DNA from 4 places in the Desulfobacterium sp. N47 genome. Region 2 is predicted to be linked to each of the others. Evidence: predicted binding sites of a transcription regulator. Region 2 holds the regulator's gene; each other region holds the start of a gene.
What was found. Region 2 encodes sigma-54, which starts transcription at its own class of promoters, with help from an activator protein. Its sites were predicted from a motif close to TNTGGCACANTTTCTGCTNT; they were not measured.
Positions count from the first base shown of each region.

Region 1: VXK47_RS04735 (ammonium transporter) is a predicted target of sigma-54. The motif match lies at 2,954-2,973, and genes of this name have one in related genera.
Region 3: VXK47_RS15520 (P-II family nitrogen regulator) is a predicted target of sigma-54. The motif match lies at 5,975-5,994, and genes of this name have one in related genera.
Region 4: VXK47_RS19080 (diadenylate cyclase) is a predicted target of sigma-54. The motif match lies at 4,143-4,162, and genes of this name have one in related genera.

Region 1 covers NZ_JBAMMY010000077.1:33,044-41,423, reverse strand. Annotated here, with positions in the region: gene VXK47_RS04740 (amidohydrolase family protein) at 539-1,444, shown strand; gene VXK47_RS04735 (ammonium transporter) at 1,569-2,891, opposite strand; gene VXK47_RS04730 (IS110 family transposase) at 3,848-4,063, shown strand; gene VXK47_RS04725 (IS110 family transposase) at 4,032-4,817, shown strand; gene VXK47_RS04720 (YncE family protein) at 4,985-6,190, opposite strand; gene VXK47_RS04715 (flippase) at 6,201-7,529, opposite strand; gene VXK47_RS04710 (adenylyltransferase/cytidyltransferase family protein) at 7,609-8,109, opposite strand.
Region 2 covers NZ_JBAMMY010000285.1:30,387-38,766, forward strand. Annotated here, with positions in the region: gene rapZ (RNase adapter RapZ) at 1-547, opposite strand, end outside; gene VXK47_RS18240 (PTS sugar transporter subunit IIA) at 565-1,023, opposite strand; gene hpf (ribosome hibernation promotion factor) at 1,076-1,609, opposite strand; gene rpoN (RNA polymerase factor sigma-54) at 1,622-3,058, opposite strand; gene lptB (LPS export ABC transporter ATP-binding protein) at 3,060-3,782, opposite strand; gene VXK47_RS18260 (LptA/OstA family protein) at 3,783-4,289, opposite strand; gene lptC (LPS export ABC transporter periplasmic protein LptC) at 4,330-4,914, opposite strand; gene VXK47_RS18270 (KdsC family phosphatase) at 4,917-5,447, opposite strand; gene kdsA (3-deoxy-8-phosphooctulonate synthase) at 5,494-6,312, opposite strand; gene VXK47_RS18280 (MarC family protein) at 6,669-7,256, opposite strand; gene VXK47_RS18285 (hypothetical protein) at 7,338-8,363, opposite strand; gene VXK47_RS18290 (rubrerythrin family protein) at 8,369-8,380, opposite strand, start outside.
Region 3 covers NZ_JBAMMY010000240.1:14,375-22,754, reverse strand. Annotated here, with positions in the region: gene VXK47_RS15550 (DUF1178 family protein) at 304-723, shown strand; gene VXK47_RS15545 (ATP-binding protein) at 829-1,566, opposite strand; gene VXK47_RS15540 (HD domain-containing protein) at 1,585-2,313, opposite strand; gene hcp (hydroxylamine reductase) at 2,456-4,084, opposite strand; gene VXK47_RS15530 (Crp/Fnr family transcriptional regulator) at 4,225-4,905, shown strand; gene VXK47_RS15525 (ferritin-like domain-containing protein) at 4,910-5,392, opposite strand; gene VXK47_RS15520 (P-II family nitrogen regulator) at 6,053-6,391, shown strand; gene VXK47_RS15515 (M24 family metallopeptidase) at 7,010-8,125, shown strand; gene xerD (site-specific tyrosine recombinase) at 8,137-8,380, shown strand, end outside.
Region 4 covers NZ_JBAMMY010000295.1:893-8,617, reverse strand. Annotated here, with positions in the region: gene folD (bifunctional methylenetetrahydrofolate dehydrogenase/methenyltetrahydrofolate cyclohydrolase FolD) at 159-1,103, opposite strand; gene argC (N-acetyl-gamma-glutamyl-phosphate reductase) at 1,233-2,273, opposite strand; gene VXK47_RS19095 (hypothetical protein) at 2,533-2,937, opposite strand; gene VXK47_RS19090 (hypothetical protein) at 2,934-3,155, opposite strand; gene VXK47_RS19085 (C1 family peptidase) at 3,227-3,934, opposite strand; gene VXK47_RS19080 (diadenylate cyclase) at 4,302-5,747, shown strand; gene VXK47_RS19075 (UTP--glucose-1-phosphate uridylyltransferase) at 5,896-7,284, opposite strand; gene VXK47_RS19070 (branched-chain amino acid aminotransferase) at 7,302-7,725, opposite strand, start outside.

The sequences.
Region 1 (8,380 bases), on a different contig from region 2:
AAACGGTTTCGTGAGAGTAATTTCGTCTGGGGCTGTAAGGATTCCATGTAAGCGAATTTGACAGCGTTGACGAAGAGTAGATTTTATTCCTGCGGGTAGCATACGAACCCATACCCAAACGGAACAGATATATGACAATTGCTAAAAAACTCAAGGAGGATAATCATGTCCGGAAAAGTTTTTTACAGAGAACGTAGAAAAGTTGCTGAAGGTGAACTATATGCAAATTCATTTGATAATTTATATGGAATAGTATATTAAAACTTGCCCTTGCTATTTATTGCGTTTTTTATTTATAGGGCCGTAGTTATTGGTAGCTAAGCAGGAGTATCGATTTTAAAAGGCTGAAAATGTGAGAAACAATCACCCATAAAACCGTATATGGCAAAAAAAAAGGAGGAAAACATGGGAAAAGGAATGGATATCAAAAAAGAGGGTAAAAAGAAACCGGCTAAAACATCAAAAGAAAAGAAGCTGGAAAAAAAGGATAAGAAAAAAAAGGAATAAAAAAATATTTGTTGTTTCAGGAGATATATAATTGATTGATTCTTATGATGTAAAACCGAAGCATATTGTAGATGCTCATACCCATATATTTGAAGAGGAATACCGTGAAAGATATATTGAAGAAACCTTTTCTATAGATTTTTCAATCATCTTAAATTTTAAGCGCGGAGCAGACGGGACATTGGAAGGTCTTTCAGGATCTGCGGATGTTAATAATATCTCAAAGTATTTTATTCTTCCTGTAGTTAAAGATCCAAGAAAGATAGAGCATATCAATGATTATTACTACAGGGAAAGCAAGAAAGACCAACGGGCTGTATTTTGCGGAACATTGCATCCGGACCATCCGCGCCTGGATGCAATACTGGCAGACCTTAAGTTAAAAAACGCAAAGATGATAAAGCTTCACAGTGTTTTCCAGCGTTTTAATATTACCGCCCGCCAGTCCCTTAATTTTTTCGAAAAGGTTGTTAAGGCTGACTTGCCGGTTATATTCGATACTTCCCGGATACCACCGAGATATCTTACAGATGATGATCGGCCTGAATACTATGCTAATCCCAGCAAATTACTCAAGCTGCATGAGATACTGCCTGAGTTAAAGATTATTGCAGCACATGGCGGCGGTCTTTTTATTTACGACTATGAGCGCAGAAATTTAATCGACAGCGGTATTTATATAGAACTGTCCAGCAGTTACTATAATTGCGACTGGCCGCAAAATGATTATGATATCAGCCTTGAAAATTTTATTTATATGTTGAATAATCATAATCAGGATAAATTGTTATTCGGCACTGATTCTCCATGGCAGGACCAGAAGGCTGATATGGAAAAATTTTTAAAATTACATGAAACCGGTAAGATCACAAAAGAACAGCTTGAAAATATCCTCTGGAAAAACGCCAATAGTCTTTTTGAGCTTGGATTAAAATAACAGGCAGTTTTACCCAAAAAGGATTCAGGGTTTCGAGGACTCAAGGGTTCAGGTGTTGGTTTTCTAATGCTTTAGACATTTCACTCGAATCCTCGAATCCTCGACCCCTTGAACCCTTATTATTCTAGTATTCCTGCATGGAGCCATAACCATGTTCCCCGTGGATGGATTGGTCGAGCCCGATTTTCTCAGATTCGGCAGTGATTCTGAAACCAACAGTTTTTTCAACAATAAAACATATCACTATGGTGCCGACTACAGCAAACAATATTGTAGCACCGATGCCCATCAATTGAATTGTAAGCTGATTCCAGACAGTCCAGATTTTATGGCTGACAGCTGAAGCATTTTGCATCCAGCTGTCGCGGATAAAAAAAGAAAGCAAAATTACCCCAAGAGCACTTCCGATACCGTGTATCCCGAAACAATCAAGACTGTCATCATAACCCAACTTCACTTTAACGGTAAGAGCATAAAAACACATAACAGATGAAAGAGCTCCCAATATAATTGCGCCGAACGGCAATACCACACCTGCAGCGGGAGTTATGGCAACAAGGCCGGCAAGTATGCCTGAAGCAAATCCGAGGGCGGTGGCTTTGCGGAACTTAAAGTACTCTATAATGAGCCAGGTCAAGGCACCGCTTGCGGCAGAAATCTGTGTCATGGTCAGCGCCCGGGCAGTATCCAGACCGCTGTGTACTGTTGAACCGGCATTGAAGCCAAACCAGCCAACCCATAAAAGACCTGCCCCTGTTAAAGTCATTACGAGATTATTGGGTGCCATCGGAGTTTTAGGATAACCTAGACCCAGAAATATTGCTACTATAAGAGCGCTGAATCCGGCGGAAACATGAATTACAAGTCCTCCTGCAAGATCAATAACACCTGCCGCCCCTGCATTATAAAGCCAACCGTCGGCTGCCCACACCCAGTGGCACAATGGACAGTATATAAAAAGCATCCATAATATTATAAATGTGATGTAACCGCGAAAGTAAACACGTTCCGCCAGCGCACCGCTGGTAAGAGCCGGAGCAATGATTGCAAATTTGCCCTGAAACATGGCAAGTACGTATTCGGGCACGCCTTTTATAATTGCATCATCAATACCCTTTAATAAAAAATAATCATTACTCCATCCGGCAAAACCTCCGAGGATATTCGGACCGAATGCAATGCTGTAACCGCATACTACCCATAAAACGCCGATAACAGCCATTGATACAAAACTGTGCATCATAGTGCTTAGTACGTTTTTTGTTCTTACCAGTCCCCCGTAAAACATGGCAAGGCCGGGAACCATAAGAAGCACGAAAGCGGTTGAAATCAGCATCCAGGCGGTAGTACCGGTATCCACAGGTGTGCTTTCGGATGCATGAACAATTTGTGGAGTTAAAGCAAAGATAATGGGTGCGACAGCGGCTAACAAAGATTTTTTCTTCATATATTATTCCTATTATTACATCATATTAAATAAAAGAAGTGAAAAAACGTAAAACCAACCATCAAGCAATGAATATGCCATACTTTATTAATATTTAGATGATATAATAAATAGTTATACCAATATTAATCGCACTATTAAGATAGGGAGTTAGATGAATAAATTACAATTATGTTTATTAATATCAGTATATAATTCCAATAATGTAATAAAACATGGTTTCGTATGAAGTGCACAAACCGTAATTTCGGCGGAGACTGATATCCGGATGAGTTAGCACAACATAACAAAGCTCCGAATTCATAAAATATTATCAGTAAGCCGCTTGAGAGAATAAATGCCATCAAGCCCGGCGATGCTCTTAGGTATTTTTTCATTAACCGATTGGAAATAACTTTTAAATTGCCGGTATAAGCCAGACACAAAGGCCTTGCTGCCGATAGGGTATAACAAACTCATTTGTCTTTTAATGTCGCAAGAGCCAAGAGCGGATTTGACCCCTTTGCTTTTTTTAATGTCGCAAGAGCCAAGAGCGGATTTGACCCCTTTGCTTTTTTATACAAGATATTTATACGGTTTTTTGTAAAAAAAAGGGTTTGAAATAATAATTAATAAAAACAAAGAAAACGAACGTTTTCTTTAACGCTATTTTGACATTTATTGATTCAACAAAAGGAGAACCGCCAGAATCGCTGCCTCCACCTTGTGTTCTTATTAATCAAAAAATGTTATAAACTATCCCAGGACGCCGGGGTAAAATGGGGAGAGTGAATCTGTCGTTCACCTGATGCCAGAGAGCATGTTTTGTAGAGTAGATCCTCTTCCCACTGCTTTGTTCAGTAACTCGTACGGTATCATAAACCTTCTCGAATGGGAATGAGTTTGCACTTACAAGGTTGATTCGAACAAAGTTTTTTACCAAAGTAAATATTTCTAACTTTGAAAGGAGAAGTTATATGTCAGTATCGGTTCTTGGGATAGATATAGCAAAACAGAAATTCGATGTCGCTTTGCTTGTAGATGGAAAGACAAAACATAAAACCTGTAAAAATTCGGCTGAAGGTTTTGATGTGCTGAGAATCTGGCTTGAGAAACAGGAAATTCGAAAGGTTCATGCCTGCATGGAAGCCACGGGCAATTATGGAGAAGATACTTGCGTTTTATCTTCATGATGCTGGTCACACAGTCAGCGTTGTCAATCCTGCCAGGATCAAGGGATTTGCTCAAAGTGAACTGCTTCGCACCAAGACGGATAAGCTTGATGCTTCCTTGATTGCCAGGTTCTGTTTGGCCATGAAACCAATACCATGGATACCCCCTTCACCGGAGATCAGAGCCCTGAGAGCTTTAGTCAGGCGAGTTGATAGTCTGACCAACATGCGAACTCAGGAGAAGAATCGGATCAGCATCGCATATGAAAGCGTATCTCTTTTGATTAAAGAACATATTGCTTATTTGGATCATGAAATTAAAAAGATCAGAAAAGAAATAGCGAGGTTGATTGAAGAAGATCCTAACCTCAAACGAAATAAGGATTTGCTGGATACTATTCCCGGACTTGGCAAGGTAACCATTGCTGTCATTCTGGCAGAATTAGATGATCTGGAAAAATTCAATCATGTTCGTGAGCTGGTTGCATTCATCGGACTCGCTCCAAAGGAAACACTCTCAGGATCATCTATTAAAGGAAAACCAAGATTGTGTAAAATTGGACATGTGCGGCTTAGAAAGGTTTTTTACATGCCGGCATTAGTATCGATTCAATGCAATCCTTTAATGATAGCATTTTGCAACCGCCTAAAAGATAAAGGAAAAAATGGCAAGGTAATAGTCTGTGCGATAATGCGGAAATTGGTTCATATTGTCTTTGGAGTCCTGAAATCCGGGAAAAAATACGATCCAAATTATAAACCGGTTTCCGCTTGACAAGAACGGTATCTACAAACAAATACTACCTGGTTCTTTGAAAAATGTTTATTACGAATGGAAAGAAAGTAACGATGAGTTGAGCGGGTTCCCCGCTCGAACACAAGGGTACAGGCATCCATGTCCAATGTCAAGAGCCAATTCTCGTCGCACATAAAGAAGTCATTCTATTCCTGTTGTCCACGTTCATTCTTCCAGAGTGTTTCCCACCAGTTGATTGTTGGCGAGGCTGGTCTATATACAGTCCTCACAGACTGTAGTGCATAGTTTTCTGGAAAAGGCAAAACGGAATAGGTTTTTTCTATAGGATTCCAAAGATATATTCTATTCCTTTTGCTGTCTATTGTTGCCAGTAGGCCGCAATCAAGCTGATGAGTATTTTGTATCCATTCCTTGCCCTCATTACTGTGGGAATCAAGATTCGAGAAATCCACTTGTTTTGTTTTTTTCCCCTCTTTGTCCAATATCAATACAGCACCATTGCGTGTGTCTGAGACGACATAGCCGTCTTCATATTTAATGAGACCATGCGGACGGTTTAGATCACTTATTAATGTTTTCACTGTCCCATCGTTTCTGCTAATCTCAACGGCCACTCCTCGATAAAGGAAGGTTGCTAGTATTGTTTGATCGTCACAACCATAAGTAGCCCAATTTGGGTCAACTGATTTTTGCCATTTTTCCAAACCAAGGAGGTTTTCTATATTGCCCATGTCAATTGATATAGCATGTTTATCACAGGGATCTTTGCTAAGTAATTTCTTTTTGGCATCTTTGTGGTCTATTATAAATATTTTATTTTTATACGCAGATTCTTTTCCAAGTCTAACTAAAGTGAGTCCCCGAGGATTTGTATTAAACCCATTATCCCATGCGAACCACTCCCAGCAGACGTTACCTGTTCCTATGTCAATCTCTAATATTGATTCTGTTCCCGTGCAACAAACCAAAACACGCATAGGGTTATTTTTGGAGAAATTCACACTGTGTATATTTCTAAACAGGGGGTTTTCGATTTCTTTTAAAATTTTTCCAGTATTAGTCCGAAGCACAACCAAACGATCTACAAATCCAATAACTGTGAAGTCAAATCTTACTGCAACGCCCCTTGGTTCTTTGCCTTCTATTTTCCAAAAAGCATGATCGAGTGAAAAATTTGGCAACAATGGGGTTAATGCTACGAAACCATCATCTATTTGTCCTCTCAGTTCCATAAATATTTTAGAGTAATCTTGATTCTTATGTCCTTCATCAAGCTCGTGGCTTCTATCTTTCAAAGCCTTACTATGATTACAGTTCTTAACTGCGAGAACGACAAGACTACCAACACCAAGATTATCGACTTTTTTGAAAGAAGAAAAATCAATTCTCATAATTACCTTTCTATCTCCTTGTTAATTTTGAAAAAGAAAACGCAGTGGATCGTATTCGCAGGTGTTTTTTCACTGCACTATATAGAAGCACATTCCAAAGAGCAAGGGTAAATGCCGAAGCGCTGGCTGCACCATTTATTCCGAACAGGGGGATCAAGACAAAGTTTAGCGTTATATTGAGCATTGCCGTCCATAGAAGGATTCGAACGGCAACTTTCTCATGACCACACATTGTCAAAAGATAGCCAACCGACCCCATAGAAGCATTAACGAACTGACCAGCAGCCAACAATGCCAATGGTGTCTGTGCTCGCAGAAATTCCGGACCATAAATCCAAGCGGCAATACGCCCACCCGCTACAAAAAATATTAGAGCTAAAAGCAAGGCGGGAATAAAGAATACCCTCGCACTGATAGTGACCAGCCGTTGCAATCGCGCCATATCGCCCTGAGCGTAAATTCTTGCGAAGTTAGGAGCAATTACAGCGTTCCCGGCGTGTAAACCAAAAGCCACGAATCCTGATATCTCTACTGAAACGCGGTAAATACCGACATCGTCGAATGGTCGTAACATTCCGAGTATGAGAATATCGGCTTGGTCATTAATCAAGCCTGCGCTTGCTAATAGTGCAAACGGTAACGCACGAACCAGCAATTGGCGTATGGGGTATGATGCTGGTGTTGTTAGAAGTGGTTTTGGCAGATTTTGGAACAACATAAGCAAAGCTACACACAATATCACCGCCGCAACGGAAACGTGGATTCCCATAACATATTGTGGCGAATATGGCCCAGGAACTATGGTAAAGAGACCAGCGAGAATAAGCAATAGCAACAAGGGATAGATGAACATCTCTACGGCCTGGCTTTTTACTACATGTCTTAGTCCGCGCAAGGCTGCTAGGGTTGCATTAGTCCAAACTGTAAGTAGTAACAAAGGTAGCATAACAATAAAGGTGAGAGTTTTGCTTCGTGTCATTTCGTCCCTCAACAGCCACAAGGAAGAAGCCGTAATCGCGACCAAGACAAACCATACAATTACCTCAATCAATGCTGTACTTACAAGTAGCCCACGTAAATACTGCCACTTCAGCCGCACCTCACTGGTGGCAGCCTCCCGCAATAGCAAGGCGGGCAAGCCGAATCCGGCAAGAACCTTTAAGAATAACATCCAGGCTATTGCATAAGCGTAGATACCATAATTTTGTGCTCCAAGCCCCCGCGCTAGAATGATTCCGATAAACAAGGCTAAGAGTTGACTAGCTCCTCTAATAATCGCAGAGCTTATTCCTCCGCTTACAAGCTGCCCTCGCAGGCTGTCAGCTGAACCAATAGACATTCGGATGCGGGAGATTATCATGTCAGACTGTTTTTGCGGAGGGGAATAATTATCAGCCGATTAATAATTTCTATATTTTTCATTTATGATCCTGACGCTTATAATGTTCACCCCATTCATTAAGCAAAATTGAACTACTCCATTCTTTAGAAAGTCCTATTCCAAATTTTATTTCTATACCAAGCTCTTCGCAAACAGGATATTCGGGTATTTTAGTTGGATCAGATCGATCACCACCTTTTGTAAACACGTTTGGCCTTAATCGTTTCAAGGCGACACTGACTGTATTGTCGTTTTCAATTTCAAAAGGAACTACGATATCAACTTCTCTGATACAGGAGACCATTAGGCATCTTGTGCGCAAATCCATGAATGGTTTTCCCTTCTTAGCGCGCAGAAAGGAATCACCGTTTACAATTGCGATGAGTGTATCCCCAAACGCTTTAGACTCTATGAGACAGCTAGTGTGGCCCGGGTGTAAAGGGTCATATCCTCCGGAAGTGCACACAAGGCGTCCTATTTGATCTCTGATTTTGTCAATTTCATCAAATGACATAATTTTGGCATAGTTCCCCATCATATCTCCTAAATTTATGTTTTTTAAATAAATTCTTGTTATTTATTTTCTGTGTTATTTCTTCTGCTGTCATACAGTTGATGGCGTTATATTTGTCATTTGCTCTATGCCGAAAGAGGCGATTAACGGCGGGGCTTTGCGACGAGGAACCGAGTCCGCCAACAGCCCTTGGTTAGGCCGTCAATCTTTAATTATAAGGTTTACATCATATTTTGCATCTCCATCATTTATGGAGACAATCAATTCATTTCCATCTGTCAGGGCCGACTTAAAA
Region 2 (8,380 bases):
AATCTATAGGTATGCCATATTTATAACCAAATGAAAGTATGTGAACATTCATTGGAGAAGTATTTTTGCTTTTGTATGCAATATCTGAAATTATGGCTTTGAGTTCATGAACACTGTGGCGTGATGTATTTATTACCCTGTCGGAAACTGTTTTTAAATCCTTTAACTGTTCTTTTTCGATTCTGATGTTTTCGATAAGTGTTTTTCCACGGGAAAGAGGATGGTGCCTTCTTGTCTGGCTGAAGCGCTGCAAAAGAACTTCTTCATCAGCCTCAAGAAACATGATTTCAAAATAATAATTATTTTGCTTTATTGAATCAAAAACCGATTTGTATTTAGTTAAAAAATCTTTTTCACGCAAATCCATTACAAAAGCAAGACCTGCAATCTCTTCTGAGCTTTTTATGGGAAGTTTAAGAAAACTTGTGAGAAGAGCAACAGGCATATTGTCAACGCAATAAAACCCGGCATCTTCAAATGCCGCAATTGCGGTGCTTTTGCCCGATCCGGAGAGTCCCGTAATTATAAATATTTTTAAATTATTCACTTCAAAAGGGATTGTTTTTAAAAATCTTCATCAATTTCTTTAATTATGGAATAAACCTCATTACTACCGGTTGCTTTCAAAAGCTTCTTTTTAAAAGAATCATTTTTTAAAATTCTTGAAATCCGTGCAAGAAGTTTTAAATGCAGACCGGTAGATTTTTCAGGTGTTAAAATCAGGAAAAAAAGGTGAGTTGGCCGCCCGTCCATTGATTCAAAATCTACACCTTTTCGGCTTAAACCAAAACCTAATACAAGCGATTCAAGATTTTTTAATTTTCCATGTGGAATCCCAATGCCTCCCCCAATTCCGGTGCTTCCGAGCCGTTCTCTTTCCATAATAACATTTACAAGCTCTTCGCTGTCTTTGCCCGTTATTTTGGAAACAGAATCAACTAGTTCCTGTATAATCCCATTCTTATCCGTCGATTTGAGATCGGTATTGATAGTATCTTTTTGTAATACTTCAAGAATTTTCATTTTATTCCATCATGCCTGCAAGTAAGCATATCGCCGGTATCAAAGCTGTTTATTAACTGATGGGTTGAATCAGGCCGTAATTTCCATCTTTTCTTCTATAAAGTACGTTGATCTTCTCTGATCGTGAGTTTGTAAATACAAGAAAATTATCATTAACAAGATCCATCTGCATAGCAGCTTCTTCAATATCCATGGGTTTGTATTCTATATTCCGTATCTCTATTTGCCCCACGCTTGATTCTTCATCAGATAAACTAATTTCATGGTCTCCGGTTATAGATTTATCTTTGTGGTTTACTCTGCGTTTGCGTATTTTTTGTTTATTTTTCTTTATCTGTATCTCAAGCTTGTCAGCAACCATGTCGACAGCCGAATACATATCGTTTGTCTCTTCTTTACCATATATACTCAATCGGTCGCCTGTGATATTTACTTCTGCGATATGGCGAAATTTTTCTATTAAAAGAACAACAGTTGCTTCCGCCGGGTTGTCCAAATATTTATCAAGCTTGTCCAGCTTCTCACAAATGTAGTCTTTAAGATTGTCAGAAGGATCGAGATTTTTAAAAGTAACGGATGTTTGCATATTAAATCCTCCTCATGGTTGTTTGCGTTTATTAGAAGAAAGTATTCTTAACATCTCTCTGTATTTAGCAACAGTTCTTCTTGCAATATTTACGTTATTTTTAACAAGTATTTCGGTTAGTTTATCATCACTGTAGGGTTTTTTGGGATCTTCGGATTCAATAATCTTTTTTATCATTTCCTGAACTCCGGAAGATGCAATAGTTTCACCATTTGAACGATTTATAGAACTATTGAAGAAATATTTCAATTCATAAATTCCCTGCGGAGTAAATGCATATTTATTCGTTGTGACTCTGCTTATTGTCGATTCGTGCATTTCGATATCCTGTGCGATATCTCTTAAAACCATGGGTTTCATGTAAGTTATACCTTTTTCAAAAAATTCCCTCTGGAATTTGAGTATGCTTTCCATGACCCTGTATATCGTTTTCTGGCGTTGCTGGATGCTTTTTATGAGCCAGGCGGCTGAACGAATTTTATCATTTATGTATTCCTTGGCATCTTTATTTATTTTTCCACCACTGCTGATTGTATTTTTGTAATAGGAATTAATTTTAAGTTTCGGCATTCCATCGTCATTTAATACTATTACAAAATCATTTTCCAGCTTATGTACATATATGTCCGGGGTTATATACTGAGGTTCTTCATCCGAAAATTTTCTTCCGGGCCTTGGCTCAAGGCCTTTTATGATATTTATTGCCACCAAAATTTCGTTGGGATCGGCTTTGAGTTCCTTTGATATGGCTTTATAGTTTCTGTTTTGAAGGTAATTAAGATGATGCTCAATAATTTCAGTTACTAAGGTATTGTCAAGATTAAGCTGCCTTGCCTGGATTAAGAGAGACTCTTTAAGATCTCTTGCACAAACACCCGGGGGATCAAAAGTCTGCAGCAGGGTCAAAACACTTTCAATCCTGTCGATTGAATAATTACTGTTAATAAATATTTCTTCAATGGAATTGTCAAGATATCCGTCTGAGTTTAAATTGCCGATAATCAAACTCCCGATTTCTTCATCTTCTTTTGTTGTGCAGGCCATAAGAAGCTGCCATAGCAGATGGTCGTTTAAAGATTCCTTAGCGGAAATAAAGGTTTCATAGCTTGGGGTTTCTTTCCTTTCAGTCTCGAAATGAGTTTTCCCCGGAGTATTATATTCGTCAATATAATTGCTCCAGTCAACATCGTAATTAATTTTTTCTTCTATTTTAATTTCTTTGTCTGCAGGGAGTTCCTGCTGAATCGGGTTTTCACTTCGTTCAACAGGTGAATCATCCGGATGTGAATCAAAAGACTCTTCCAGTAAGGGATTTGTCTCAAGCTCCTGACGTATTGTTTCCACAAGCTCAAGACGGGAAAGCTGCAAAAGCTTTATAGCCATCTGAAGCTGTGGGGTCATTACCAGTTGCTGGGATAATTTGAGCTGTTGTCTGAATTCAAGAGCCATATTAAAGTTTAAACTCGTCCCCTAAATAGATGCGGCGCGCAATTTCGCTGGAAGCGATCTTTTCGGGATTGCCCGCTTCAATTATTCTCCCGTCGCTGATGATATAAGCCATATCGCATACATCAAGAGTTTCTCTGACATTATGATCTGAAACCAGTACGCCAATGCCGCGATTTTTTAGATGCACAATAATATTTTTTATGTCAAGCACAGCCAGCGGATCTATTCCTGCAAAGGGTTCATCAAGAAGAATAAAGATCGGCTCTGTTGCCAGAGTGCGTGAAATTTCAAGACGTCTTTTTTCTCCCCCTGAAAGAAGTAATGCTCTTTGGTGCGAAAGATGACTAATGCCAAGCTCATCAAGAAGTCTGTCAGCGCGTTCATTCTGTTCCTTTGATGAGATAGGCTGCATTTCTAAAATTGCCATTATATTTTCTCTTACCGTAAGCTTTCTGAAAATTGACGGTTCCTGGGGAAGATAACCCAATCCTTTGCGGGCCCTAATGTGCATCGGGCAGCTGGTAATATCTTCATCATCAATTGAAATTTTACCTTCATCCGGTTTTACCATTCCAACGGCCATATAAAATATAGTGGTTTTACCTGCTCCGTTAGGACCAAGCAGTCCGAATACTTTGCCGCTTTCGACATTAAGTTCAACTGAATTTACAACTTTTCTTCTCTTGTAAATTTTAACAAGTTTATCAAGAAGCAATTTTGACATTTATATTCCTTTTCCATCAGATTCAAAGACAGCTTCAACACGATTGCTCCTGCTGCTTTCTATCTTAACATGTCCGTCATCTCTGAAAAAGGTAATTTTTGATCCGGTTATCGAATTATTTCCACTTGTAATTTTAGATCCGACTCCGGTTAATGTAAAAACTCTGGTACTTGTTGCATAAACAGCATGTTGGGTTATTGCAATTTTATCATCAAACAATATTTTAACATTTCCGGTTGCTATTATTTCTTTTATTGATTCTTTTTCTTTTGGGTTATCTTTAGCGGCTGTATCGACTTTTTGGTAGAAAATATTCAATCTGTCTGAAGTAATAACGGTTGTTCCCTGAACGGCTTTCACTTTTCCGATGAATTCGGCTTTATCTGAATTTCCGTCAACAATCAGCATATCTGCAGTTATACGGGTTTTCTCAACACTCCCGTCTTTTTTAGGCTTTATTGTCTTGTCTGCTGCAAGTACGTCTCCCGAATGAATTAAAAATAACAAAAAAACTGCAACAAACAGCAAATGCAAGTAATATCTATTTTTATAATGATAAGTTATCACCAAATATCCCGTCCACTTTACCAATTAACTCAGCTTTATTTGTGTTTAAATCTATAGCCATGGAGCTTGCAATAAGATTTGAAGACTTGCCGGTTAGTTCAACCGGTGCTTTTGATTGTATAATACGTTTTTTATTATCATAATTTATTTTTCCTGTTTTTAACATATAATCATTGTTTTTAATTACCACATTGCCATTAATTTCTATATTGCCGGATTCGGTTTTTAAGGTTCCTTTGTCAGCGGAAAGATATACTTCCTGGTTGTCTTTTGTAAAAAAAGTAACAGTCAGATCTTTAAAAAAGGCCTCTTTTTTGTCTTCGCTGTAAATTGCCGAACGTGCTTCAAGACTCCACTCCATAATACCGTTTTTTGAAGAGATCTGGCTTATCCTTTCTAAGGATATGCTTGATCCGTCAAGAACGGCAGGAAGCATTCTCTCAGGCTTTTTTGAAAAATACCGGTAGCCGATAATAACGCCGAAAATCACAGTTATTGTAATGACAATGGATGTAATTAAGGCAATTTTTATTTTTTTATTGCTGAATATATTTGACAGTTTCATTATTAAAATCTTTCTATAACAGAATCCCAGAGCATTTGCGCTTTTAGTATGGCTTCACATATTTCCCGGATAGCCCCCGCCCCGCCTTTGGCTGACGTTACAATATGTGATATTTCAATTATTATCTCATGGGCATTCGCAACAGCTATCGGTATCCCTACTTCCTTCATAATTGAAATATCCGGAAGGTCATCACCCATGTATGCAATATCATCGGCATTTATTCCGGTTTTTGCAATTATTTCATGAAGTATTTCAACCTTATTTTTAACGTTATCATAAATATACCCGATATGAAGGTTTTTGCATCTGTGATGCAGCGCTTCTGATTTTCTGCCGGTAATCACTCCGACTTCTATTCCTGCAAGCATAAGAAGCCTGATTCCGAGCCCGTCTCTGACATGAAAAGTCTGAGTTTGTATATTATTGTCATCATAAATAATAGTACCATCAGTCATTACACCGTCAACGTCAAGAAGCAATAACCTTACATGTTTAAGCCTGGTTTTGGCATCAGGCACTTTAAATATCATGGTAATCCAGTTTTATTTATTATAAAGCCAATCACATTGGGTGTGTCTAAATAACAACCTGACGTATTGCTTTAAGTCTTTTAATTAAATCATAAAGGCTGTCAAGAACCAGCGAGTTGGGCCCATCGCAGAGCGCTTTATCCGGATCAGGATGAACTTCCATAAATATACCGTCAGCCCCTGCCGCAACAGCTGCTTTTGCAAGTATTGGCGCAAATTTTCGTTCACCGCCGGAACTCTTTCCTGCACCACCCGGGAGCTGTATGCTGTGAGTTGCATCAAAAATAACGGGATATCCTGATCCCTGCATTATTTCAATACCTCTGAAATCAACCACAAGATTGTTATATCCAAACGTAGTACCACGTTCTGTAATGAGTATCTTTTTGTTGCCGGTAGAAGCAATTTTTTCAACTACATTTATAATATCCCATGGAGCAAGGAACTGACCTTTTTTAATATTTACAGGCTTTCCCGTTTTTGCAATTTCCAATATGAAATCAGTCTGCCTGCAGAGAAATGCCGGTATTTGAATTATATCTAGTATATCGGCTGCTTTATCAATTTCATTAATTGAATGAACATCAGACAGAATTGTAAGACCCAGCTCTTTTTTTATCTGTTTCAGGATATTAAGTCCGTTTAACAGTCCGGGCCCTCTGAAGGAACTTAATGAAGTCCTATTTGCCTTATCGTACGAAGCCTTAAATATCAGAGGAATATCAAGTTGTTCAGATAGTTCTTTAAGATAATAAGCTATCTGTAAAGTAATATCTTTATTTTCAATAACACACGGGCCGGCAATAATTACTAGCGGATGATTGTCCCCTATGGATATTTTGCCGATATTAACAGTGCTTGCCATATTTCCCCGGTAAATTGTAGTATATTGAGTCACTTTCAAAACGTTTCAGTTTGGTCAAGGTCAAAGCGGACGAAAATATTAACCACAGGAATACATTTAGTATTTCTATGATTAAAATTTGAGCCCAACGCAGAGATCAGCCTGAATGGGACGTTTTGGAACTGGCTCTATTAAAAACTCATTAATCATTTTCTTAGAGTATCTATAGTCTGAAGGCTTAAATGTCAAGAAACGAAAAAGAATAATGCCATCAAGCCCTGTTTGAAGCCAAAGAGTATTTATGAAAAAATATCAGGATGATAACCGAAAACAGTGTAAATGATCTATCTGAGTCTTTTAAAGACAGAAAGGATAAATTAATTCGATATTAATTTCATAATCCCGCTTCTTACCATCTTAACCGCAAAGGCTGCTAATATGAGTGAAGCAACTTTGGCAAAAGCTCTGGAACCGCTTATTCCGAAAAAATTTATGATACGTTCTGATTGGCTGAATATGAGCCATGCAAATAAAAGGTTTACTATCAGCGAAAATATTACAGGGATATAGCCGCTTGTTCCAACAAGAACAAGAGCAGAGGTTAGTGTGCCCGGGCCTGCAATAAGAGGTGTGCCGAATGGAACTACGCCGAATTCCGGACTTCGCTCAATTTTTTTTTCACCGGCGCGCACAACATCGGAAACGGCTATGATCAACAGCACACCGCCCCCTGCAATCATGAAATCCTCAACAAGTATTCCCAGGGCATTAAATATCATCTGACCCAGAAGAATGAAACCGACTGTAACTATAAAGGCTGTGATGATTGATTGACGGACAATTTTTTTACGTTCCGGTTTATTAATTCCTTCCGTCATGCCTATATAAAGCGGAAGAATTCCCGGAGCGTCCATAGCAACCATAATGGGAATAAGGGTTGGTACGAAAGATTGAATTATATCCATTTAGTATTTCCAAAAAGTCCCGGTTGAGTCAATTGTAATCACAACTAAGGGATTTGCTTACATTATAATTAATCAGCGCACTCAATAAAGCCGGTATTTTTCTCTTAGCATAGCTGATATCGATTTTATTGTTTCAAACGCTTTTTCAACCGTTTTTTCCTTATCCGGATTCACCAGGCAGCAAGTTGCAGGAGAAAGAAGGCTTTTACTTAATAAATATTTTATGTCGATTCCTTTTTTTTCCAGAATCTGCCATGTTTCTTCAAGACGGTTAATCAGAGACGCAATATTTTCTTTTTCAAAATTTTCAAAACCGGTAGGCACAATTCCCCAGACAATAACACCGCCCCGTCCTATAAAGCGCTTTATAGATGATGCATAAGAAGAAAATATTTCGGCATTGGTATATACATCCAAAGACAGTATATCCAGATTCAGGTTCAACAGAAAATCCCAGTCCGGATTCCCACAAAGGTGTACGCCGCATGGACGATCAAGCATTGAGAAAAAAAGATCCAGCTCGCCTTTGGCTTTCATATCCCCGAAGCCTGACATGGCTGAAAAAAGAAACTGAAGTCCGGGTTCGTCTATAAACATAAACGCATTTTTATTCAGTTTTTTTAATCGGGAAAGCTGAATATTTATTCGCTTTGTCATAAATTCGAGCATAAAAGGGCGAACGGTATCATCGAAAAGGATAGGGCGCTTATTTTCATCCATAATATTGAAACCGAAACTAATGGGGCCTTCAAGCTGACCACGGATTGCCGGTCGGTCGGAGAAATTGCGGGAAAGAAACTTATGATAGACTTCGGAATATGTTTTGCTGATATCGAAATATTCAGGCTCATCAAAATGGCTCATGGTCTCTTCTAATTCGCCGATGAATTTTTCGAGTGAAAACCGGAGGGTTTTATTTTCTATATCAAGAAGAATGCCCGGAAAATGCTCCGCAGCCTGAACATACATATCTTCATAATAGCTATAATTCGGAAGTTGCGGCCAGAACGGAATATCAAGAGATAAAGCTATCTCAAGAGCTCGGTCCACATCCGTATGAGGCATAACCGCCATCGCGGTTGTCAGAAGATTTCCCGGGATTGGCATTGGTATTAATCCACTTT
Region 3 (8,380 bases), on a different contig from region 2:
CCATCCCGGTCTTACCGCTATCATATCGGCTTGCATGCCCTGCCGTGCAAAACTTTGGCCGAAAAACACATAAAACCTTTCCCAAACCGTCATGCCGGACTTGATCCGGTATCCTGAAACAAGCGAAATCCTGGGTTCCGGCCTTCGCTGGAATGACAAAAGTGGAGTTTTCCAGCTTTTTACATGTCCATTAAATCTAAATGCGGTTACCCTGCAAAGAATTCGAAAATGACTTTACATAATGGCCATATATTTGTATATATAGCCGATTCAGGAATATTAAACTTTTTTTAAGGCTACTCTATGATAATATACGATTTACAATGTGAAGAAGGTCATATTTTTGAAGGTTGGTTTGAGGACAGCCGGACATTTGAAAACCAGAAAAAAAAGAAGCTGATATCATGTCCGCTATGTAATAATACTTCCGTTGTTAAAATCCCTTCCACATTTGGCATAAAATCATCGGGAAATGGGCAAAGTGTGCCCGAGAAACAGGCTGCGCTTGAAAAAATGGCTAATAACTTATCAGAATTTATAGAAAATAATTTTGATAACGTCGGAACAGATTTTGCCACGGAAGCTTTAAAAATTCATTACGGTATTTCAGAACCAAGAAACATAAGAGGCGTCAGCAGCAGCCAGGAAGAAAAAACCCTGAAAGAAGAAGGCATTCAGTTTTTCAAAGTTCCCGTCCCCATTCCACCGGAAACAGATTCATAAAGAACTAAAGCATGACTATTTTGTATGAGACAATAAACCGGATAGCAAACAGCAGCAGCACACTATCCAATTAATTTTTTCAACCAACTGATTTAAATGCATATTTCATTCTTTTATACTGCTGATAATTTTCCCTTTGGTGCTTATCACAATTTTGTTCATTGGGGCTTTAACTTCTGATTGCTCCATTCCTTTTTTTACTATCATTGGAAGACCGGAGCAGCAGGGAACTTCCATAATAACCGTTGTTATGCTTTTTATGCCGGCTTCTTTAAAAACCTGAGCGAATTTGTTTATATATTCCTCAACATCATCAAACTTGGGACATCCCATCATTACAGCTTTACCTTTAAGAAAATCCCTGTGAAGAGTGGGAAAAGAGACAGGCACGCAATCTGCCAGAACAAGTAAATCCGCTCCTTTCAAAAAAGGCGCTTTAGCCGGAACCAGTTTTATTTGTACAGGCCAGTGACCAAGAGTTGATTCCTCATTTTGTGCCTGAGAAGAAGAAACGGCGTTATCGGGGGCAGACAGTATCTGAACTGTGGAAGAAGGGCATCCGCATGATAATGCCGGTTCTGTTGCTATCCCGACCTTTTTTTCATGAAGCTGTTTTTCAACAGCTTCTTCATCAAAATCTTCCGCTTCGCGTTCTATAACCCTTAAAGCGCCGGTTGGGCATTCTCCAAGACAGGCTCCAAGCCCGTCACATAAGTTATCTGAAATCACTTTTGCTTTTCCGTCAATTATCTGAAGCGCCCCTTCGGCACAGGATGGAACACACTGGCCGCAACCATCGCAAAGTTCTTCATCGATTTCTATTATTTTACGGATAACTTTCATACTGATCCTCATTTATTCTTATTTTATTAAGGCCTCATGTGCTATATTTTTGCCGTTTTCAGTTAAAAAAGATTTATCGATTATTTTGGTTATATAATCTTTATCAACCGGTTTATCCTTATGATTTTCTTCGATATTGACAATCATATCCGCATCGTAAACCGCCTTGTAATTAATATTATCATCAGGCCGGGGGTGATGATGATGGCCTACTATATCGCATACTTCATCAACCAGTTTCTCGTTTGCGCCAAGTTTTATCAGGATTTCTTTTGCAATCGGGGGTCCAAGTTCTTCCTGATATTTAGGCGCAGTACTGTTGTATCTGCGTTCAGCCTCGGTTATCCCTATATCGTGGAGATAAGCGGCTGACAGTATCACTGCAAGATTGCCTTTTTCAAGCTTGCCTATTCTTTCGGCATATCGGGCAACTTTTGAAGCATGGCCGATTCTTTTAAAATCAGTTTTGAAATAGCGCTTCATTTCTATAGCTACCCTGTCTTTTAATAAATCTTCTTTTTGGGCGAGAAGACCCTCGGGTAGTGTTCCAAGACATTGCTCTGCATATTCACAGTAGGACGCACACCCGAAATCCATCTTAGGGTTAATAAATCTGTGTCCGCAGTTGCCACACTTTCTTGCTGTGTCATCCTTGAAAAATTCAACTTTACTACCACATTTAGGACAGGTTTCATCAAATATGGCTTCCTGTTTCCAATAACGGCTGTCCTGCCCCGGACACTTCATAATTATTCCTCCATAAAAAATTAAATCCCGAATTTGAGCATAAGTGGCGGCATGTAAAATGCCGCCTCTACAAGATGATAGTAGGGCGGGGTTTTACACCCCGCCGCAATTCTGTCCTGAATAAAGCGGATTTGCATCCGGCTTATCCCAGGATTGCCTTTAAATCCTCATCAGGAGTTTTTATCGGCATGATATTAAATTTTTCCACAAGCACATTTAAAATATTAGGCGTTATAAAAGCCGGAAGACTTGGTCCAAGCCTGATATCTTTTATTCCAAGATAAAGCAGGGTCAGAAGAATCGCAACTGCTTTCTGCTCATACCATGACAGTATCATCGAAAGCGGAAGATCATTTACACCGCATTCAAAAGCTTTTGATAAAGCAACAGCAATCTGAACGGCTGAATATGCGTCATTGCACTGCCCCACATCAAGAAGCCTTGGTATTCCTCCGATATCTCCAAGATCTTTGTCGAAAAAGCGGAATTTGCCGCAGGCAAGAGTTAACACAACACAATCCCTGGGAACTTTTTCTACAAATTCGGTGTAGTAATTACGTCCGGGTTTTGCTCCGTCGCATCCTGCAACAAGAAAGAAATGTTTTATCGCCTTGGCCTTAACAGCTTCGATAACCTGTCCTGCAACTCCCATAACTGCATTGCGGGCAAATCCAACCATAACGCTTTTGCCGTTGGTATCGTTTTCAAAACCTTTCATGCTAAGAGCTTTGTTTATCACGGGAGTAAAGTTTTTATCGGCCATATGAGTTACACCGGGCCATCCGACAAGACCGGTAGTAAAAATATTATCTTTGTAAGAATCTTTCGGTCTCTGAATGCAGTTTGTCGTCATGAGTATTGCACCGGGAAACTCGGCGAATTCTTTTGCCTGATTTTGCCATGCCGTTCCGTAATGTCCGTAGAAATGGGAATATTTTTTCAGCCCCGGATAGGCATGTGTGGGAAGCATTTCTCCATGAGTATATACATATATTCCTTTTCCTTCGGTTTGCTTCAGTATTTCTTCCATGTCTTTTAAATCATGGCCTGAAACAAGAATGGCTTTTCCTTTTTTTGCTCCCAAAGGAACTTTTGTCGGCACAGGATGACCGTAGGTTTCGGTATTTGCGTTATCCAGAAGCTCCATTGCAAGAAGATTTATTTCACCGCATTTTAAAACAAGGCCTACAAGTTCATCTGCTGTCAAATTTTTATTTAAGCCCGCAGCAAGAGCTTCATAAATAAACTGGTATACTTTGTCATCACTCTTTCCCAAAATCATTGCATGATCCGCATAAGCGGCAACACCTTTTATACTGAATGTCAATATATGCTGCAGAGATAAAATGTCAGGATTAAGATCCGGCTCACTTTTTAATCCTACTTTTTCTCCTTGTTTTATAAGCCCTTCAATGGTTGTTTCGGGAGTAAATGTGGCCGGGCCTTCCGTATGGGCAATAGTGATCCCTTTTTTTGAAAGCTTTTCCTTAAGAGAATCGCGAACAGCAACACACTGATTAATAAGTTTCTGAAACCTCGGCGGGTCAAAATCCACATTTGTCAAAGTTGAAAAGACTGCTTCACAGGTAAATTTATTTATTTCTTTATCTATAATTCCTGCTTTATAACCTTTAAGAGCATATAAAGATAATCCTCTCAGAGCATAAACCAGAAGATCCTGTAAGGCTGCAACATCGGAACTTTTACCGCATACACCCGCTATAGTACATCCTTCCCCTTTTGCAGTTTGTTCACACTGATAACAAAACATGATTGATTCCTCCTTATTTTATTGTTTAATTACTGTTGTAAATTTTATTTATCTTTTTGATTTGTAAAATATACTAATAAAAACAGCTTTGCCTTGACTTAAGTCAAGAAAAAGACAATATTTTTAAAAAAGGAGAAAAAATGAAAAATATCATTAAAATATTAAACAATGTTCCTCTTTTTGGTGGTTTATCTAATGGCCAGATTAATGATATAAAAAATATTGTTGTAAGTAAATATTTCGATAAGGGTGAAACCGTTTTTTTGGAAGGTGATCCCGGAAATGGTTTCTATGTTGTTGCAGAAGGGCTTGTTAAAATCTATAAAGTATCTGCCGAAGGAAAGGAGCAAATTCTTCATATATTGGGACCGGGAGAACCTTTTGCCGAAGTTCCGGTATTTACAGGTCAACCATTTCCTGCCAATGCTCAGGCAATTGCCAAAAGTCATTTCCTGTTTTTTCCGAGAAATACTTTTGTGGGTCTTATTACAAAGAATCCTTCTCTTTCTTTAAGCATGCTCGCTGTTCTTTCCATGAGGCTAAGACAATTTACAGTCCAGATTGAAAGCCTTTCTCTTAAAGAGGTACCGGGAAGGCTTGCGTCATATTTATTGCTGCTTTCCGAAGAACAGGGGAAAAAAGACTCTGTCAGATTAAATATTTCGAAAAATCAACTTGCCAGTCTTCTTGGAACAATTCCTGAAACATTGTCACGAATATTTGCAAAGATAGCAGATATGAAATTAATTAAAGTTGATGGCCGGAACATAAAGATTCTTGATCGTTCCGGCCTTACAAATCTTGGAGAATATAGCAAATAAATTGTTATTTCAGGCCTGTCAGCTCAGAACTTAACATCCTGATATGCTGCATTTCTTCTTTAATTATAGCCTCAATTTTATCTTTGCCGAATTTAGCAGGAACGGCATCTTTCATTCCCAGATAAAAAACAATAGAGTCTTTTTCAGCTTCTATGGCAGCTTTATAAATTTCTTTCAAAGAAGTATTATCAATCTTTTTTTCAAAAAATACCCGTGTGTCGGCAAGCGCATGAAGATAAAGAACAGCTTCATCATCAGGATCAAATATTAAAGAAGCTTTTTCTTTTTCCGAAAGGCCGGCTCTTAATGCCTTGAAAGTCTTTTCGTGCTCATATTCCATGTCGGCAAGTTTAACTAAAAGTGCTTTGGCCGTAGAATCCGAGGCGCCCTCTGCTGCTTTTCTGTAGAAATTTACACCGTTTCTTTCGAGCTGCTCAGCTATTTCGAATACATCATCCGCATTAAAATCATAACTCATTGTTAATATATTCCTTTCTATGATTCTTTTTTTACAATATTTAAAAAATACAGTTTAGCATTTATATCACGCCATATACGAGGCATGCATGATTATGAAAGAATATCTCTCTGTTTCTGCATGATAATTAACCGTAAGTCCAATTACACAGGCACACAAATTTTGGAACAAAATACAGAGACTGACTTTACCGAACCCATTTTAATAATATGAAAATATTCTACTATTGTACCGGTATTGTCAATAATTAATTAACAAGTGTAATTGCAAAATGTGTTGTTATGCCCGCATGTTCTTGTCGGGCACTCATGATTTCAGACAGTTGTAAACCGGATTCCCGTTTTGAAACTTAGTGGGAAAACAGGCTCGCAAGTTTTGCAATTGGCTCATCATAATAAATAGCAAGGTGAGTTCGGAACGCCCCTTTAAACCGAATGTATATAAAAGAATACCCATGCTGACTAATATAATAACAAATATGTAATTATAAAAAGTTTATATTACATATTTGTTTCATTGATGATATCATCACAACAGTGCCTGAACGATATATAGCACATAATATCTGTATGTTATATATATTATTTTTCATATGGCACAGAGCTTGCTCAAAACGTAAGATAATTGGTACTTTTAAATATATTCGACAGAATAGGGGGAGGAGCATAAATGAAAAAAATCGAGGTAATAATTAAGCCGTTCAAACTGGATGATGTTAAAGATACTATTAATGAATTGGGAGTAAAAGGCATGACAGTCACCGAGGTCAAAGGTTATGGTCGCCAGCGAGGCCACAAAGAATTATATCGTGGAGTTGAATACGAGACAAATTTCATCTCCAAGATTAAAATCGAAACAGTTGTGGATGATTCCATGGTTGATGCTGTGATAGAAGGAATAAAGAAAAGTGCATATACCGGAACTGTGGGAGATGGAAAAATCTTCGTTATTCCGGTTGAATCGGCTACACGAATCAGAACCGGCGAAAGCGGCAATGACGCATTATAACTTATTAAAAATATACTTTTAACAGTTAATACATAATTATAGTTCAAAGGAGATAACTAAAATGAAGAAAATAATAATACTTCTACTAATTTTAATAGCATGCGTTTCAACGGCTATTGCCGCAGAAACGGAAGCAACAGCGATAAAGAGGCTATAGAACTGGTACGGACACATGCTAATTATATGTGGACGCTTGTTGCGGCTGCGCCGGTTGTTTTTTCCGTCTCTTTCCTTTTGTGAATGAGTTTAGTTATATAAGAAAGAAAATACAATATTTACTTCATAAGAGCCCGGCTTGAAAAATGCCGGGCTCTATGCCATTGTTTGGCATAATTACGGTAACCGGAAACTGTTTCTGTCTTAATTTATGGATTATATCTTTTTCACTATCTCTTATAATTGTATGTTATATTTTACAATATAGTTATCCACTTTCAACTTTCTTCCCGGCACCTTCCCATCTGCTCCTTATTGGCAACAGCATACATATTATAATTATGATTGATTCGATTCTGTCTTTTAAATTGACGCTAACCATGCAATATAATATTACCGGTAATACTTACTGCCGGAGATCAAATTACAAGAGCAACCACAAGTTTAGAAAAGGAGAGATAGTTGAACAGCGCTATTGAAAACAGAATTTTTCGGGTAAAAGAAATCATGTCTGATAAAAACCTTGATACACTCATGGTTCTTGTAGATGAAAACCGGAGATATTTAAGCGGATTTAAAGGTCATGACACCCAGTTTGACGAATCCGCCGGTGCTTTGTTTGTTTCCGGATCAGGCCTTATCCTTGCTACCGATTCACGTTATGATGAGCAAGCTGCAAGGGAAGCGGGGCATCTTTATGAAATCATGTGTTATAAAGAAGGACTGGCCAAACAGATCCCGTCAATCCTGGAAAAACTTTGTACGAAAAGACTTGGATTTGAGAGCGTGAGGTTATCATACCTTGATTACAAAAAAATTTCAGAGGAGATTAAATCAAGCGGCCTTGAAGTGGAACTGGTAGAAACAGAAAATATTGTTGAAACATTGCGTGTAATAAAAGATGAAGAAGAGATCGGATTAATACAAAAAGCCCTGGTAATAGCGGAAACTGCTTTTCTCCGGATACAGGATTTGATCGAACCCGGTCTTACGGAAAGAGAAGCGGCCTGGCTCATTGAAAAAGCCATGCACGAAGCCGGAGCTGAGGGTTTGTCTTTTCCGACTATTGTCGCATCAGGGCCAAACAGCGCACTTCCCCATGCAATTCCTTCAGATCGCGCATTTAAAGAAAGCGAACCTATACTTTTTGACTGGGGTGCAACATTAAACGGTTATTTTTCCGATATTTCGAGAACTATCGTTATCGGAAAACCGGATGACCAATTTATAAAAGCATATAAAACAGTACTCGATGCCCAGTTTCTGGCAGTAAATGCGATAGCGTCAGGTATAAATTCCAGGTCTGTGGATGAAGCCGCACGCAATCATATTGACGGCACGGAATTTAGTGGAAAATTTATCCATGGTCTTGGACATGGCACAGGCCTTTCAGTACATGAGAACCCAAGAGTAGGTCCGCTTAGAGGTACGGTTCTTGAGCCTCAAATGGTGTTTACTGTTGAACCCGGTATATATATTCCGGGCTGGGGTGGCATAAGACTTGAAAACATGGTTGTAGTAAGAGACAAAGGAGCAGAGGTCTTAAATAAGCTTGATCAAAACATTTTTTATAAATAAGGTTTATATAAATGTCTCCCATAGATTCTCTTGTTGATCAATATCTTAATTACCTTGTCGTTGAAAAAGGACTTTCAAAGAAAACTCTTGAATCTTACGGAAGCGACATCGCAACCTATATTGATTTTTTAGGTAAAAAGGGAATTAAAGATATTTCGGAGGCTGACACTCCAACAATTCTTATGCATATTATAGCGTTAAGAGAAGATGGACTGAAAGCAAGATCAAGAGCAAGGCATTTAGTTACCTTACGGG
Region 4 (7,725 bases), on a different contig from region 2:
GCTTTCTCATTCTGTCTCCTTTATAATGGAGTCAATATCACAGAAAAAGTAGCTTAACCATCAGTTCAAATTTCGGGGTCCATTATACTATCACTTTATGGGATATAAATAAAAAAAGGGGGGCTTATAGCCCCCCTTTTTTTTATTGTCTCAAAATATCAAGCAATTCCAAGTTTAAACTTTAAAGATTTTAAAGTGTTTTTCATAAGCATTGTAATTGTCATAGGTCCAACACCACCGGGAACCGGTGTAATATATCCTGCGATTTCCTTAGCCGCATCAAAATTAACATCACCTTTTAATATGGCTATTTTTTTGCCCGTTTTTTCACTGACTTTTTCACCAACCCTGTTTACTCCCACATCAATAACACAGGCGCCCGGTTTAATCCATTCAGGTTTTACTAAGTCAGGAACACCGGCTGCTACAATAAGAATATCTGCGCGTTTGCAATGCGAGGCCATGTCTTTTGTTCTTGTGTGAACAATAGTTACAGTTGAATTTGCGCCGGGACCTTTTTGAAGCATCATGTTTGCGATGGGTTTTCCAACAATATTGGAACGTCCTACAACAACAACTTCGGCACCACTTGTTTCAACTCCGGCGCGAACGATCATTTCCTGGATTCCTGCAGGTGTACATGGAGCAAATTTAACCTCTGAACCACCAATCATTAAACGACCGACATTGACCGGATGAAAACCATCAACATCTTTATCCGGATCTATGGCGTTTAAAACCTTCTTCTCATCTATATGCTTTGGCAGCGGCAGTTGTACCAGAATGCCATTTACGGAATCATCCTTGTTGTAGTTATCTATGGTAGCAAGCAAGTCTGCTTCCGATATGTCAACGGGGAGACTTTTCAGATCCGGGTTCGATTCGTTAATAGGCTTGCCCGGCATCATTTCTTTAAAACCAACACGATGTGCAGTCTGAATTTTTAAAGTTACATAGGAAATTGAAGCTGGGTTTGCACCAACTAAAATTGTAACCAAACCCGGAACTACACCATGTTTTCCCTTGATTTCAGCAACCTCTTTTGTAATTTCTTCCAGTATCTGTTCCCGGATTTCGGTTCCCAGGATTAATTTTGCCGGCATTTTAAATCTCCTTTCAAAAAAAAGTTATAAATTCAAATTATTCAGGTTTATTTTACAATATTGCTCAACTATTTAGTCCATTAGATAATTCTTGTCAAGTAAGCAAGAACTTTTAAACCTTCTTTTGTGCTACAACGGATAAGGAACATTTTTAAGCCCGGTAGTTTCATCAAATCCAAGCATTATATTCATATTCTGCACCGCCTGCCCCGATGCTCCTTTTACAAGATTATCTATAGCAGAAATTAAAATGATCCGCTTTGTTTCTTTATCTATAACAAACCCTATGTCGCAGTAATTTGTGCCTCTCACATGCAAGGTATCAGGTAGCCTGTTCTGATCATACAATAGTCTGACAAAGGGCCGCCCGGAATAAAAAGATTTCATACATTCGTTAATATCCTGGGCACTGATATTTTTTTTAAGTTGTGCATAACTTGTTGTAAGCATACCCCTTGTCATTGGCACAAGATGTGGCACAAAAGTAATTTTTATATCTTTGCCTGCTTCACAGGACAGGATTTCATTGATTTCGGGATTGTGCCTGTGGGATGCAACTTTGTAAGCCCTGAAAGATTCATTAACTTCGCAAAAATGGGATGAAAGGGCAAGGGAGCGTCCTGCACCGCTTACACCGGACTTTGAATCGGTGATAATGGTTTTGGCGTCAACAAGTCCCGCTTTCAGCAAAGGGATAAGCGGAAGCAGTGTACTTGTAGGATAACATCCGGGGTTGCCGATTAAATCAGCAGTTTTTATCTTGTCATAATATACTTCGCTAAGCCCGTAAACCGCTTTTTCAAGAAGATCCTTTGCGGTATGTTCCTGGTAGAAAGAAGAGTAGACTATATGATTTTTGAATCTGAAATCAGCTGAAAGATCAATAACCTTTTTCCCCTTATTGATCAGAACCGGCGCAATTTCCATCGGTATTTTATGGGGAAGCGACAGAAAAAAAAGTTCAGCTCTTTTATAAAGTTTCTCAACGGAAAGCTCTTCGCATACAAGATCAGTATGACCTGCCATAGAAGGAAATACTTTATCAAATCTTAACCCGGCATATTGCCTTGAAGTAATAACCGTTATCTTTACCTTCGGATGCCCCGAAAGAATACGCACAAGCTCAGCGCCTGCATATCCTGTGGCACCAACGACTCCAACTCTGACCATTTCTACCTCCGTTTGAAACCTTTATAAAACACAGCTCAATGCTTTGTTCGCTTAAATGGTGTGGGTCATTTAAAGCTTTTCAGTTTATAACCATCTGTATTGCAATAATAATTTATTTATTGAAAAAATTTTATATCTTAAAAAATACTCAAAATGCAACATAATTGATGGTCTTTTAAAAAGCCCGCAAATCATTATGCCTTACTTGGATAAGCCTGCCCCGGCAGGATTATCAGGAACAAATTTAATCTGCAGTACATCAAACGCATGTTTTATGTGCTATCATACTGATTTCGGTAATAGCACCCTTTAAGTCATCCAGTTCTTCTTTTGTCGGACTGCTGCGGTGGTATTTTTCTATTGAGCAAATAGACTGGATGTTCTCGTATTGTAAAATGCGTTTTTTCAGTGTTTCATCAATCGGCATTACTGTTTCAAGGCCATTAATAAGATCGATAAAAGTGTGATTATCCGGCAGTTTTTTGTGATAATCCAATATTGCCATTACATAACCTTCCAAAGACATGGAAAGTAAATTATACCTTATATCAGCGCCAAAACGGTTTTTTTCACCTTTGGGTGTTGCAGCTTTAAGATATTGGTCGCCGTTTTTCAGCCACTTTCGCCAGTCTAAATCAGTTTCATTCATAATTATTTGTTTCATTCAATTTCCTTATTGGTGCTGGAAGATTTTTCAAAAATTTTTGTAAGATCAAAGCCAAAATACCGCAAACACATCAGAAGCAATAATGCAGCGCCTCCTTCATCCAAATTCCCGACAAACGGGATGTTATCAGGAATAACTTCAATCACTCCCACACCGATATTAAGGAGATAACATATTGATATGAGACCCAAACATGCAATAATAAAATTTTTCACCGTACCCCCTCAGATACAATAGCAAAGCGGACTTTTAACTGAATCACTTATTCTTATTATATCACATTATATCACAAAGCCACATTATGCCTGTTTTGAAAAAAAACGGACTCACCGCCATTGGCCAGCAATTTTTTCATGTCATCAAAGCTGATTTTACAATCACCGTTTACTCCCCAATCACGACCCCAGGAGTTACGCAGCAAGAAATATTTTTCCCTGGCATTTACGCCCCGGCATAAAATGCAGTGTCCACCCATCTCATCTCCCGTTGCGTGGATGAATCCTTTATCATCGGTATCAAACATATTCTCCAGCCATGGCAGACCCAAAACAGCCGGACCCCGGTATCCCACTCCAAGGGCAAGATCATTCAAACTAAAACCCCAGTAGTAGGAATCAAAAAAGCCTTTTTTTTGTACTATCTTGACACCGGACAGCACAGAAGTACCTTCGTACTTCTGTTGCGCACCCGGATATGAACCACCCGGCCATTCATCGATCTTCTGGGCCTCCCAATAAACAGCTTCCCGTGCAAAGGCATTGGTCAAGCCAGGCACTTCGGCAGGTCTGGCCGCCAGCTCGTGGGAGATGCCGAACCCAACGCAGGCGCCTTCTCTGCCCTGATCCAGATAGACATTACAACGCCAGGTGTAAGAGCGTAATTTTTTGGCTGCAACCATGCGCCGTACCGGATATTCTTTGCTTCGATCATCAAAGAATTTGACTCGATCCAACCGGATATCATTCGTTTTGCTTCCATCTTTTAGAGTAAACATGTTTTATCTCTCCATTGTTGGTTGTTGCATAAAAGGGGGTAAAGACGTTTTGTCAATGAAGCAATATAGTTTAGTTCGTGCCTCAGCAACTGATAATATGGGCAATGTTACACCTCAAATTATTTATTTTGTTTTATGTACGCTATAGTGTTCGAAATATCAACTTATATGAAGGCAATAACGATTTTAAAACTGTGTTGCCGGGCTGTCTGGGTCATTGTCTGTAATGGCCGCCATATCATATTTTAACTTGCTTTCCGAATGGCCAATCATTATACTTCAACAATCTTAGACAAGCTGCGAGCAATCAATTCCGTATAGTAATTAAATCGCAAGTTCTAATAATTTTCCTGGAACAGACAAAAAGATGCATGATTTTCTCTCATTTTTTTATTCCATCAGATGGCAGGATGTTGTCGATGTTGTTTTAAACAGCTATATCCTGTTCAGATTCTATATACTTTTTCGCGGAACTAATGTTTTTCGAGTACTTATAGCAATAGCTTTTCTGTGGTTTTTCCAGAGAATAGCTTTTTCTTTAGAACTCATAATAACAAGTTGGGCTATTCAGGGCATTACCGCTGTTGCAGCCCTTATAATAATTGTTGTTTTCAGAAATGAAATCCGAACTGTATTGCAGGCAAAAAATATAAAATCGTTTTTATGGGGTTTCCCTCAAAAAACTTCTATCACTCCTGTTGAAAAAATTTCACAAAGTGTTTTTGAGCTGGCTCGTAAACGTACGGGAGCTCTATTGGTATTTCCTGCAAAAGATGATCTGGAAGAATATGTAAAAGGCGGTCTGCCATGGCGTGGTGTTATTTCAAAAGAAATGATAATGAGTATTTTCTGGCATGACAATCCTGTGCATGATGGTGCGGCAATAATCAGTAAAGACAGAATTCTTGAAGTTTCCTGTATTCTTCCGCTTTCACACAATAATAATCTTCCTTCATATTATGGAACGCGGCACAGAGCCGCACTTGGACTGGCTGAAGCTACAGACGCAATGGTTGTAGTCGTATCTGAAGAAAGAGGTACGGTTTCCGTAGCTAAAGATTCAAGAATATATCGCATAAACAAAGAAAAGGATTTCCGGCGTATCCTTCAGGAGCATATGGGCGGTGTTCCTGAGCTTGATAATGATAAGCGGAAGGAAAAACTTGGAATATCCTTTGCAGCTCTTGTTTCATTTCTCTTTATTGTGGGAGTATGGTTTAGTTTCTCAAGAGGCATGGAAACTTTTATTAATCTTGAAGTACCGGTTGAATATATGAATCGTAATTCGGATGTGGAAATTCTGGATACTTCGGTAAATTCTGTTATTCTTAATATAGGCGGCTCAGATTCTCTTATTAAATCAATACGGCCTGAACAATTGAAAGCCAGGATCGATCTTGCAAAAGCAGTTGCAGGAAAAAATTCATTCCTGCTTACAGATGAAAACGTATCTCTTCCACCTGGTATAATGTTAAAAAGAGTTATCCCTTCAGTTGTTGAAGTAACGCTTGGAGTGCCTGTTATAAAGGTGCTGCCTGTAAAGGTTGTTTGGGCGGGCAGTCTCCCGAATGATCTGGTGCTTGATAAAGTCAAAATCATACCGGATAAAGTCAGGGTGATCGGATCCAGCCGCATTCTGGATGGAATCAAAACTGCGAATACTGATAATATATATCTTGAAAATATCTATAATTCCGGAGTTGTTACTGTTAAAATAGCTCTGAGTCCGCCTTCTCTCAAAATGGCACCGGATTCAAAAGACACGGTTACAGTGGTCTATACTGTGAGAAAAAAATCAATTCCTATAAGCTGAAGATAAAGACTTAAGGAAGACAAAGCTCATATGTTAGCAAGCTGATATGGCAATTATAAGCCGATGCCTTTAATGAACATTCTGTTATGTGTTTGTCTTGCCAGCTCAACAGCTTATGAACTGATTAGCTATTATTATGTTAAATATATCAAAAAGTTAAATCTTTATTAATAATCGAATTTTTAGTGATTACAGCCGGGTTATTACCTGTATTCTTTATTGTTACATTTCCAGCAATTTTGACATCTTTTTCAAAATAAACATCGCCTATTATTGACAGAGATTCACATTCTATCAAAGAAGGCACTCCTTCTTTAAACCTGTCGTTAAATTGATCTATTTTGCTGTAATACTTAGGATCAAGGTGTATCCGTATTTCCATAAGCTTTCTTGCAGGATTGATAATCAGTTTTTCATCGGCTACAAGATAGCAATCGGAACGCACGGCAAGAAGCTCGCTGCATTTTTTGACAGGATAAAATCTGGATCTTGGAACCCTTACTGCTGTCGCTCCATCAAAAAGAGAAATAGCTGATCCCATGGCCGTTTCAATTTGATATACTTTCGGGCTATTATCATCTCTTGGGTCAAGGGTTTTCGGATTTAATATTAATGGAAGATAAACAAATCCTTTTTCTTTGATAAGTTCTTTCAAATAAATAAGATTTATCCAGATATTATTTGTATTGAAAAAACTGTAACAACTCACATCTCTGAAAGCACCCAGTTCACTTTCAAAGCATTGGGCTACCTCACGTAAAATAAGGTTTCCGTTTATATGTCTGGCGATGTGCCCGCCTTTTAAATCGGATGGCGTTCTGTCAGAAACCTCCATTAAAAAAGGAAAATTATTTTGGGCAAAATAACCCAGAATTGCCTCATCCACTGTAGCTCCCAGGTTGTCCGAATTTGAAATAAAAGCATATGTTATCCCTTCGGAAAGAAGCTTATCAAGCATTCCTGAAGTCTGAAGCGCAGCATATATATCTCCATGCCCCGGCGGGTTCCATTCAATTTCTTTATTGTTAGGACATACGGCAGGACCGAAGCCATCACGAAGTACTTTAGGATATTTATGCTGAAGGAACGTAATGGGAAAGACCGGCAAATTCATTTTTTGCATGGCTTTGACCGTATCCTTATCGGTTCCGAAACTATTCATGAAAGCAAGTCTTATATTATTTTTTTCAGACTGTTGTATTATGATATCAAGAAATGTTTTTTCGCCCCTGACTCCAATAAGTGATTTGGCTTTGCTTAAACCCATGCTTGTGCCAAGACCACCGTTTAATAATATCCGGACAGTATTCTTTAATGCTTTCCTGCCGGTATCTGAATATCCGGACAGGTCGTTTGAATAAGTGATCTCATTTTCCCTAACGCATTCAATATCTTTGTCAAATATTATGCCCCGTTCACCATTAATAACTTTATGGTAATAGTACAGGAAGCTATCAACAACCACCTGGGGAAGGTTTTCTTTTTTTATCTTTTCAGTAAAAGCTGCGATATGTTTTTTTATTTCGGAATGTTCCACTAATATTCTCCATAAGTTCAGATTACTTGTTCAATCCAGCCCATGGTATCTTTTTCTCTTCCATACTGTATGTCGGTCAAAGCTTTAAACAGTTTATTTGCTACAGAGCCGACTTTTCCATCTGATACAGTAATAACCTTATCCCCATACTTAAGCTCCCCAACAGGAGAAATTACTGCTGCTGTTCCCGAACCAAAAACTTCTTTAAGTTTTCCCGAAGCATGGGCTTGCATTACTTCATCAATGGTTATCCGGCGTTCGATTGTTTTAAGACCCCATGATTTGGAAAGCGCCAGAACAGAATTTCTGGTGATTCCCGAAAGAATGCTGCCATTTAAGGAAGGCGTTATAATTTCATCATCAATTACAAAAAATATATTCATTGAGCCCACCTCTTCAATATATTTCTGCTCAATGCCATCTAACCATAAAACCTGTGTA